2 regions of the Methylophaga sp. UBA2012 genome follow, and region 1 is predicted to be linked to the other one. Evidence: riboswitches for the same ligand, from Rfam matches in the RefSeq annotation. Region 1 holds a riboswitch; the other holds the start of a gene.
What was found. A riboswitch is a leader RNA that binds a small molecule or an ion and turns the genes downstream of it on or off. The one in region 1 is predicted to bind cyclic di-GMP.

Region 1 (5,333 bases):
AATTGGCTGTTAATCAGGCATTGAAACAGGATCCTGAAACGCGCGAACGGCTTAATACTTTTGAAAATCGTGTGATCGTGATTCATATTCAGGACTGGCAGCAATATTTACACGTCTCATTTCATCAGTCAGCAATCAAGCTGACTCATAATGATGAAGAAAATGCGGATTTATTAATCACCGCTAATGCGATAAGTCTGCTGAAGCTGGCCAAACACCCAGAGCACTTGTTCTCCAATGAGATACATATCCATGGGAATGTACAATTTGCCAAACAGTTGCAAGACGTTCTCGACGGGTTTGACTTTGACTGGGAACAGCAAATTGCCAATGTCACAGGGGACGTGATTGCTCAGCCGCTAAATTATGCCATCAAACAAGGTTTTTCATGGCTAAATGCGACCCAACGCTCCTTATCGATGTCACTTTCTGAATACCTGAGAGAAGAAGCTCACATCTTGCCAGACAAGATTCAAATCGACGATTTCATGAGTGATGTAGATAAGATCAAGGCAGATATTGATAGGCTTGAGGCACGTATAAACCGGCTGGAAACACATCATTGACGCACGTGAGCATTGACCTCAGCTATATCCATGTAAGGAGCCATTAATGAAGGCTAATCAGTTATCCAGACTGATTCAAATCAATCATGTCCTGGCAAAACATCGCCTGGACGAAGTGATCAAAGCGATTCATCTGTTACGTCCACTTCGATATTTTAGTTTTTTATCTCCTCATCGCTGGCGCAATAAACAATCGACACTTCCCAGAGGCGAAAGATTAAGACTGGCGCTACAAGACTTAGGCCCTATTTTTGTCAAATTTGGTCAGGTGCTATCCACTCGCCGGGATCTGCTGCCACCGGATATTGCCAACTCACTGGCCAAATTACAGGATCAGGTTGCCCCCTTTCCTGCGGAACAAGCCAAACAACTCATCGATAAAGCGTATGAAGCAGAATCACTGAATGAATTATTCGCTCATATTGAACCAGAGCCTCTTGCCTCAGCCTCTATTGCACAAGTCCATGCCGCGACCTTGAAAAATGGTGAACAAGTTGTAATAAAGCTGGTACGTCCCGGCATAGAACCTATTATTAAACGTGATATTGCCTTGTTATATACCCTGGCATCCTTCGCCGAACGATATTGGTCTGAAGGCAAACGCCTGCGTCCGAGAGAAATCGTTGCTGAGCTGGAAAAGAACCTGTTTGATGAACTCGACATGCTGCGTGAAGCATCCTCGGCATCACAACTTCAGCGTAATTTTGAAGGCACCACTTTACTCTACGTGCCGAAGATATATTGGAAACTGACAAAACCCAATATTCTGGTTCAAGAACGTATCTATGGCACCCCTATTAGCGATACTGAAGGTTTGATCGCCAAAGGGGTGGATATGGCTAAGCTCGCAGAAATGGGCGTTGAAATATTTTTCACCCAAGTCTTCAAACATAGTTTTTTCCATGCCGATATGCATCCCGGCAATATCATGGTGGATATTCATGATCCAAAAAACCCGAAATATGTGGCTGTCGATTTCGGCATTATGGGAACCTTGTCACCAGATGATCAGCGTTATCTCGCAGAAAACTTTCTTGCCTTTTTTAATCATGATTATCGTCGTGTGGCAGAGTTACATGTGCAATCTGGTTGGGTGCCAGCTGACACACGCTTGGATGAGTTTGAAGCCGCTATACGCAGTGTTTGTGAGCCTATTTTCGCAAGGCCACTAAAAGAAATTTCTTTCGGGCAGTTGTTATTAAGACTGTTTCAAACAGCGCGTCGTTTCAATATGGAAGTCCAGCCACAACTGGTTTTACTACAAAAAACCCTACTCAATATTGAAGGATTGGGCCGTGACCTCTATCCCGATCTGGATCTCTGGAAAACAGCCAAACCGATTTTAGAAACATGGATGAAAGAAAAAATGGGCTGGCAAGCCGCTTTAAGAACATTACAACAAGAAGCGCCACATTGGGCTGAAACCTTACCTGAAATGCCACGTCTATTATATGACTTGAGCAAACGTGCTCAGGAAGGTCAATTCAACGTAAATTTAGCATCAGCCGATATTCAGCAATTACGTAAAGAAATCAAGCAAGCCAGCTACCGTAGTGCCGCTGTTACAGCCGGCGCTGCTTTCCTGGTTGGTGCCGCAGTGATTACCGGGCTTGATGGTTATGCGACGACGATGTTTGCCGGCCTCCCAATTCTCAGCTGGGTGTTTGGTTTATGGGGGCTTGGCCTCATTTATTTTAGTATTTCAAAGAAAAGTTAATCGTTATGTTTAAGTGGATAGGCCTGATTTTAGGCTTCTTATTATTAAGTACCATGAGTGTTGGTTTACTGATTCTGGGTATTTTTGGTGCCCTGATAGGGCTTATATTTGGTGGTTTTGCTGATCGTGTACGGGCTTATGGACTTGGTGGCGCGAATCCTTTTACCAACCAAACTCGTCAAGCCGTCTTCCTGGAAACAGTCTTTGTATTGATGGGGAAATTAGCAAAAGCTGATGGCCGTATCAGTCAAATTGAAATCGACCATGTTGAAGCCTTTATCAAAAAAATGGGCATGTCTGGTGAGCACAGACAAGAAGCTATTCGTCAGTTCCAACGTGGCGCTGAACCCGACTTTGATATCAACGAAACAGTGACGAAATTTAAACAGCACTGTGGCAACACCTTTAATTTAAAACAAGTCTTACTGGTCTACCTGACGGTGATGGCTTTGGCCGATGGTAAGCTCGACCCACAAGAAAGACAGATTCTGGAGCAGGTTTCATCACAACTGGGTTATAGCCGAGCAGAGTTTAATCGAATCCTCGATATGGTGTTAAGTCAGGCTAATTTTTCAAGCGGCTATCAACAACAATATTCGTCAGGTCAGCAACGCTCTTCTATGAATGACCTTGCGGAAGCTTATAAAGCACTTGGTGTCACAGAGCACAGTTCTAATCAAGAAATTAAACGTGCATACCGCAAATTAATGAGCCAATACCATCCTGATAAATTAATGGGTCAAGGTGTACCTGAAGATATGATTGCTGTTGCTACTGAACAGGCTAAAGAAATTCAATTGGCTTATGATTTAATCAAAAAACATCGAGAGCAAAATTAGCCACCTTCATTTCAATTTTTGTTATTTCTTTGATATTATTTTTTACCCGAAATGCTTCAATCAAAGCCAAACTCGGTGTGAACCAAGGACGGAAAGTTACAGACCTTAAGATATTAAGGTGGCTGTGCTGCAATAATAACTAAGGAAGAAACACATGAAAAAAACGGCTTTTATGGGCTTGGCTTTATTTGCGGGTTTAACTAATATTGCCTTAGCGGCACCAACGAGCTTATCCACTACAGGTACCTGGCAAACAGCCAGCGGAGACTTAAGTTCACTTATTGGTCAGTCGGCACCTGCCACCTGGTCTTTCGACACAGACTTAACAACGGAGTTTGGACCATTTGGTGCTAACCTTACACCAATTCCAGGAAGCTCTGGTACGAGGCAACTTAGCAGCTCACCTAACTACATCCTCTCAGGGACAGCTGCGCCTACTGTATTTGATGGAAAGCAATTTAGCATCAGTATCTTAGATAATACTATTGCAAACGAAGATAAATTTCACTCAGATCTCGTAACGTCAATGGTCAATAAAGGTCTCAACCCTAACATGACAGGTGATGCACTTTTATTTAAAGCTAGAGTTATGACTCCGCCTCAGAAAGATTCCGTAGAATTCTTTACGATATATGGCCTAATGGTATTTGATGAAGACTTTTTCTCAACCCCAGTTTCAATATTACCTTCTGTAGACGTCCTGCTAGATAATGCATTATTTTCTTATGCATTACTGAAACATGAAATTAACTATGAAGAAACAGGCTATGCTAGTTATATTCAAACACCATCAGCCGTGCCTGTCCCAGCAAGTATATTGATGTTTGCTCCAGCATTGTTAGGCTTTCTTGGTTTGCGTCGTAAGGTGTAAAGGCATAAAAGCTTAAAATATTTAAATAAGAAAAAACTAAAAAGCCGTAGTGAGAAATTATTACGGCTTTTTTTGATCGCTTTAATAACTTAGCTTTGCTATTAAAATAATCCTACTATTGAACCATTATCATCAATATCAATCCGCTCTGCTGCAGGATGTTTTGGTAATCCTGGCATAGTCATTACATCACCACAAAGCACGACAAGAAAACCTGCACCGTTTGACAGACGAACATCACGAATGGTTAGCGTATGGTTCTCAGCCGTGCCACGTAAGCTCGGGTCACTGCTAAAAGAATACGGCGTTTTTGCCATACAAACCGGAATATCCCCGTGCTGCTCATTCAGCATGGCGATCTTATCCATCACTTTTTTATCAGCTACGACCTGACCTGTACCATATAAACGTTTAGCGACTTCGTTGATTTTGTCCCAAAGCGGCAAGCTATCCGGGTATAACAACTGACAAGGTTCGGCATCAGCATCCAGCATTTCAACCACACGCTGTGCTAATGTTTCAGCACCAGCACCACCTTCGGCCCAATGGCGAGCAAGAATAGCCTCTGCGCCCATCTCTTTCACTGCTGTTTTAATCAATTCAATCTCAGCATCGCTATCATTGACAAAATGATTGATGGCGACAACACAACGCAAGCCGAACTCGTTTTGCAGATTGCTTAGGTGACGTTTTAAATTAGCCAGTCCCGTATTCAGTGCATTAAGATTTTCAGCAGTTAGCTCTTTCAGCTCCAGACCACCGTGATATTTCAGGGCTTTTACTGTGGCGACAACCACTGCCATATCCGGTTTAATTCCCGCTTTACGGCACTTAATATTGATGAATTTTTCTGCACCTAAATCAGCACCAAAGCCGGCTTCAGTGACAACATAATCACCCAGTTTTAGTGCCATCTTGGTTGAGATGACAGAATTACAGCCATGCGCGATATTGGCAAAAGGCCCGCCGTGTACAAAAGCCGGGTTATTTTCTAAAGTCTGAACCAGGTTCGGCTTAATCGCTTCTTTCAATAAAGCCGCCATCGCACCATGCGCCATAATGTCACGGGCATAACGAGGCGTCCCATCTACCGAATAAGCGATTAAAATTTCGCCAAGACGTTGCTTCAATTCCTGTAAAGAATTGGACAAACAAAAAATGGCCATCACTTCTGAGGCCACCACAATATCAAAACGCTCTTCACGTAAATAACCGTTAGCAGGGCCACCCATACCAACGACGATGTCCCGCAGCGCACGATCATTCATGTCCATCACTCGTTGCCAGACAATACGTCTAGCATCTAACTGCAGTGCATTGCCATGATGAATATGGTTATC
Region 2 (5,333 bases), on a different contig from region 1:
AGGTGCTGGCAATGGCATTATTAACTTTAACCATAACAACACTAACTATGTATTCTCCCAAGAAATTGTAGATGCTAACGGTAAAGGTTTTATTAACTTTTTATCAGGTTCTACAACTTTAACCGGTGACCTGGAAGGCTTTTCAGGAAATGTGAATGTGGTTGGTGGCACCTTATCGATTGCTGCTAATAAACCGTTAACACTCGGTCAGGCTGGAGCAACGGCAGACTATACGCAAACGCTGAATGGTCTGCTTAGACTGGGACTGATCGATGCGAGTCAATACGGTAAGTTAAATGTGACGGGCACTGCCACTTTTGCCGATGGTTCGAAGCTTGATGTAGATGTTAAAGGTGCGCCATCGCTCGCTAATGGGAGCCTTCTCAGCAAGGTGATTAGCGCAGGCACCTTGGATGCAGGCAGCTTTGAAGTGACGGATAATTCATTACTCTATTCATTCGCTGCAGAAAAAGAAGGGAATACTGTCGGCTTACGTGTAACAAGAGATGGTAATACCAGTGTACTTCAAAGCGTCAACAGTGAAGGCTTTAAATCCGGTCGTAGTGCAGCACGTGTATTAGACGGTTTTGTGAACGGCGGCTCTACAAATACAGATATTGCAAACGTGTCAACAGCATTCGGGCGTCTTTCCAATGACCAGGAAATCACAGAAGCGGTGGCCGAAACTCTACCTTTACTGGTGGGCGGCACCACAAAACTCGCTGCCAATACTTTGCACAGCACCAACCGCGTGATTCAAAGCCGTCAGGCCAATACTCGTGGTTTATCTTCAGGTGATGCATTTTTAACTGATAAAAACATGTGGTTAAAACCGGTGGGTAGCTGGACCCGTCAACAAGAACGTAATGGTGTGAGTGGTTATGATGCCGACTCTTACGGTTTTGTGGTAGGTATGGACGGTGATGTCAGCCAATCAAGCCGATTAGGTCTGGCTTTATCGTATATGAACACCCGCGTTGATGGTAATGGTATGTCATCCGGTAACAAAGCCGATATTGATGCCTATCAGTTGATTGCCTACGGTAGCCATGACTTATCCCAGTTTGAAAATGTGGAACTGAACTGGCAAGCCGATGTGGGTATGAATAAAAATGATAGCAAACGCCAAATCAGTTTTATTGGCCGTACCGCTGAAGCAGTTTACGATAGCTACACTGCCCATGTGGGTGTGGGTATTGGCAAACGTTTTGAGCTGAATGACAGCAGCACAGTAATGCCAAGCCTTCGTGCCGATTATGCGTATATTCGTGATGAAAGTTACACAGAAAAAGGCGCAGGGGCGATTAACCTTGATGTGGACAGCGTTCATTCCGATGAATTTATCTTAATGGTACAAACCGATATCGACCATCAGTTAAATGATAAGACGACTTTACTGGCTAATATCGGCGTGGGCTATGATGTCATCAATGACGATACTAGTCTGACAGCGTCTTATACTGGTGGTGGTACTGCCTTTACTACGGATGGGATTGATCCCTCTCCGTGGTTAGCCAGAGCCGGTGTCGGTGCCACCGTTAATTTAAACGATTACACTGATATCACCGCTCAATACGATGTAGAAGGTCGTGAAGACTTTTTAAACCAAACGGCATCAGTCAAACTGCGTTGGTCTTTCTAGACTGAAGCATTACTGAAATGAAAAGCCCCAACTGGAAACGGTTGGGGCTTTTTTGTTTTGGAGCTGGTGATTGCTTAGTGGTTTGTTAGAGACACGTTATCATCTATGAGGTCTGGCTTCTTGAGCATCCGTTTGCAATGAATGAGAAAAGAATGCTGAATCAGGGTATATTCAGAGTCATTCATTCTAATGGCTTTTATTGTCATGTGCATTCAATCCTTCCTACCGAACATATAAAAGTGATGTCGACGCACCATACTGTCTATCGTGATCAGCCTCTGTTTGATGCCTATGAACAGCAGGTGGCACAAGACTGGTTGCCCATTGAGATAATGCAATTATCTGCAGGACAGTACCGCGGACATTACCGTGAAATGGGCAATGATGATGTCCGAATCGTGCTTGAACAACAAAATCAGATTGTGCATAAACGTGCCATCATTGAGCAGGATTTTTGCACAGTGTCTTTTGCACGATCGGCGAACAATCAGGTGCGAGTGTCTGAGTACGATGGCTTTGAGAATTCATTATTTTTTCTGCCAGCCAATGTTGAAGTTGATATACAGGCAGGAGTTGATGTTGAGACGATCTATTTTCGATTTGAACAGTCGGCACTTCTAGAGTCAGCCAGAGCTATTAATCCACAGCATTGGGAAATGGCTGCTGAGTGCGTCATGCTGTTCAGTGAGGTGAACCGACAACCGTTAGAGGTTTTCACTGATTATCTATGTGAGTTATCAGCGATGGACTCGAATCATCTCTTACGTGAACAACAGAAAAACATGAACTCATCGGTAATGGAATATGTGTTACTAGCACTGGATTCATCCTTACTGCTTGATGGTCAGACCAGTGATGTTTTGTCACGCCGTCGGGCGACGATATCAGTACGACAAGCAATAAACTATATTCATGCCAAGCTGGAAAGTCATACTTGTCCGACGATTCTTGATATCTGTAAAGACTTGTATATCAGCCAGCGTAATCTGCAATATAACTTTAAAAAAGTGGTGGGGGTGACTCCCAATGCTTATTTGTATCGACTGAGATTAAACCGGGTTCGCTCTCAGCTTCTCTGTCCGGTCGATATCAGTGTAACAGTGACACAGGTGGCTAGTGAGTGGCATTTTTGGCATCTTGGCCGATTTTCCAATGACTATTTGCAACTCTTTGGTGAGTTACCTTCAACCACACTTCGCCGTGCCTTTAATTAAATTTACAGTTTGCGAAAATCGGATAGTGCGTAATCAAAACAAACACTAAGCTGTTTCTCGTTGTGTATTGATTCCAATACGCTATTTTTCTGCCAAACTCAGTGTGAACTGAGGACGGAAAGCTACAGGCCTTGAGGATGACAAGGTGGCTGGGTTGCTCTATACGAGAGATTAACGGATGAATACCTTTGTAAAACCTACACTTTTTCTAGTCACTGTATTAATGACTAGTTCAATCCTAAGTGTCGCGTATGCTCAAGACTTAAGCGGCATTAACACGGAAAGACTCTATCTTACTGACGATAATAATACGGTCAATAACGGCGATACGTTCCAGAATGATAATAATGTCACTACCTTAGAATCGAGTAAAATTACCATCGACCATACTGGCACGTTTATCAACAATAAGCATGCGTATATTACCGAGGGTAATACCATGAAAAATTTAGGAGTCCTTGATAATCGTACTGATGGGGTTTTGGCTGTCTGGGGAAGTTTATACAATCAAGGCGAAATGAATAATAATGGTTTTATTTCCATTAAATCGACAGGACTTTTTAATGCCGTCTCCCTGACAAATACCGGTGAGATAGAAAATGATGGGCAGCTCATCATGGCCGGTTCGGTGAATAACCAAGGCAAAATTATAAATAATAGTCAATTCACTAATAATAGTTTTGTGTTTACTAATACTGGTGAGATTACAAATAACGCGGATTTGAACAATAATTACCGTATTATAAACAAAGGCTTGATAACAAACTCCGGTGTTTTTTCGACCTCAAATACGCTGCGAAATTATAATGAAGTTATCAACAATAATGTCATGACGAATAGTGGTGATGTAACTATATATACGAAGGGAAGTGTCACCGGCGAGGGGAGCTACACACAAACCTCTGGTCAAACCATCAACAACGGCGTCATGACTCAAACCAGCGTGAATATTAAAGGCGGCAGCTTATCAGGCACTGGCACGATAAACAGCAACGTTACGGTCAATGGTTCAAGTTATGAGAACTATGCCAGTCTGACTGCGGGTAATTCGATTGGCACGATGATCATCAATGGTAATTACACGCAAGGCGAGTTTGGTTCGATGGTAGTGGAGTTTGATGAAACGCATTCTGATTTACTGGATGTGTCAGGTATCGCTTCGCTGGCCGGAGTGTTGAGCTTTGAGTTTATTGGTGATGATGTCACCGAAGGTACGTTTAACTTTTTAACGTTTGCCAGCATCGTTGGCAGTTTTGATAGTGTCATTCTGCCGAGCATTAGCGGCTTTAATTTTGAACTGGTGTTTGGTGATACCTTTGCTAATCTGGTGGTGAGTCAAGCTGTCAGTGCCGTGCCGGTTCCAGCCGCTTTATTTTTATTTGGGCCAGCATTATTAGGCTTTTTAGGTTTGCGACGTAAAGCGAATTTAGTCGCATAAATAGCTTAAAAACTATCTGCAAGTAACAAAGCCATCATGAAGTGCATGATGGCTTTTTTTATCTATTCGATTTCCAGATCAGAAGCCGAAATTTCCATTAATAATTCTGGCCAGTGCTCAGCCCAGCAGCAGTGATGAGTCATGCCAGTAATCACTCTGACCTCGGGTTGCCTGGAGTCAGGAAAATGCTGTTGATATGACTTGGCAACCGCCTCAGGCATGATCTTGTCTTCACTGCCAACAAAGTGGATTTGTGGAACATCAGTGAGTTTTTGCCATGCATCTGCCGGGTTAAGTGAGTCTGTTAATGCTGAAATATGCTGCATTTCTGTCCAGGCCGTTGTATCGATATTACCGGCCACGGTGACCAGCTGGTCGACATCATCTCGTTCAGCTGCCAATAAAGTAGCAATGGCGCCACCACCTGAGTAACCAATCAATCTTAATGATGAGGCCTGAAACTGATTTTTCAGTTCAGTGACGGCTTGGTTCATGGATTCCACAACCTCAGCTGAAAATCGAGCAGAGGTCCATACCTTTTTGTCACAGGTATCAGAGTTAATATACTGACAAGGACGAGCCAGGTAGACAGCTTGTTTATCTTGTACTGCAAGCTTGAGTACAAGTGGATCGATTGGGGTGGGATCAGAAGATATTTTTCGACGACTTAACCAAGCTAAGCCATCGCCTTCGATATAAATCGTTAAACGTTTTGATGGTTTGCTGTTTTTAGGAACAAAGCTTTGCAATTGGAATGAAGACGTGGTGAGGAGCTGTGATTGCCAACCATGGCTGTTAGCCAAGTGTAATGCGGTATCCGAGCGGTTTTGTGTCGTCGGTATCGAAGAACATGCCTGAAGCAGCAATAAAAAAGTGAAGCAAACAATATGTCGAGAATTCAAAACTGGCCTCTTTCTGACACTGAGATAGTGAGTGAGACACTAACATACCTAATTTAAAGGGTGACTGCTTTAACGAAGGTTTTAATATCCCCAAAATAATTTAGGGCCAGTGTACACACTCCATATCAAGTGTTTAC

Region 2: another riboswitch for cyclic di-GMP. It lies ahead of B2248_RS14210 (hypothetical protein); the one in region 1 lies ahead of B2248_RS03105 (hypothetical protein).

What each region holds. Positions count from the first base shown of each region.
Region 1 covers NZ_DDCG01000002.1:295,124-300,456, reverse strand. The annotation lists gene B2248_RS03120 (ubiquinone biosynthesis accessory factor UbiJ) at 1-566, shown strand, start outside; gene ubiB (ubiquinone biosynthesis regulatory protein kinase UbiB) at 613-2,283, shown strand; gene djlA (co-chaperone DjlA) at 2,289-3,122, shown strand; cyclic di-GMP riboswitch class I at 3,178-3,257, shown strand; gene B2248_RS03105 (hypothetical protein) at 3,277-3,993, shown strand; gene B2248_RS03100 (formate--tetrahydrofolate ligase) at 4,095-5,333, opposite strand, start outside.
Region 2 covers NZ_DDCG01000019.1:222,217-227,549, forward strand. The annotation lists gene B2248_RS14200 (autotransporter domain-containing protein) at 1-1,642, shown strand, start outside; gene B2248_RS14205 (helix-turn-helix domain-containing protein) at 1,795-2,856, shown strand; cyclic di-GMP riboswitch class I at 2,938-3,018, shown strand; gene B2248_RS14210 (hypothetical protein) at 3,035-4,294, shown strand; gene B2248_RS14215 (alpha/beta fold hydrolase) at 4,357-5,196, opposite strand.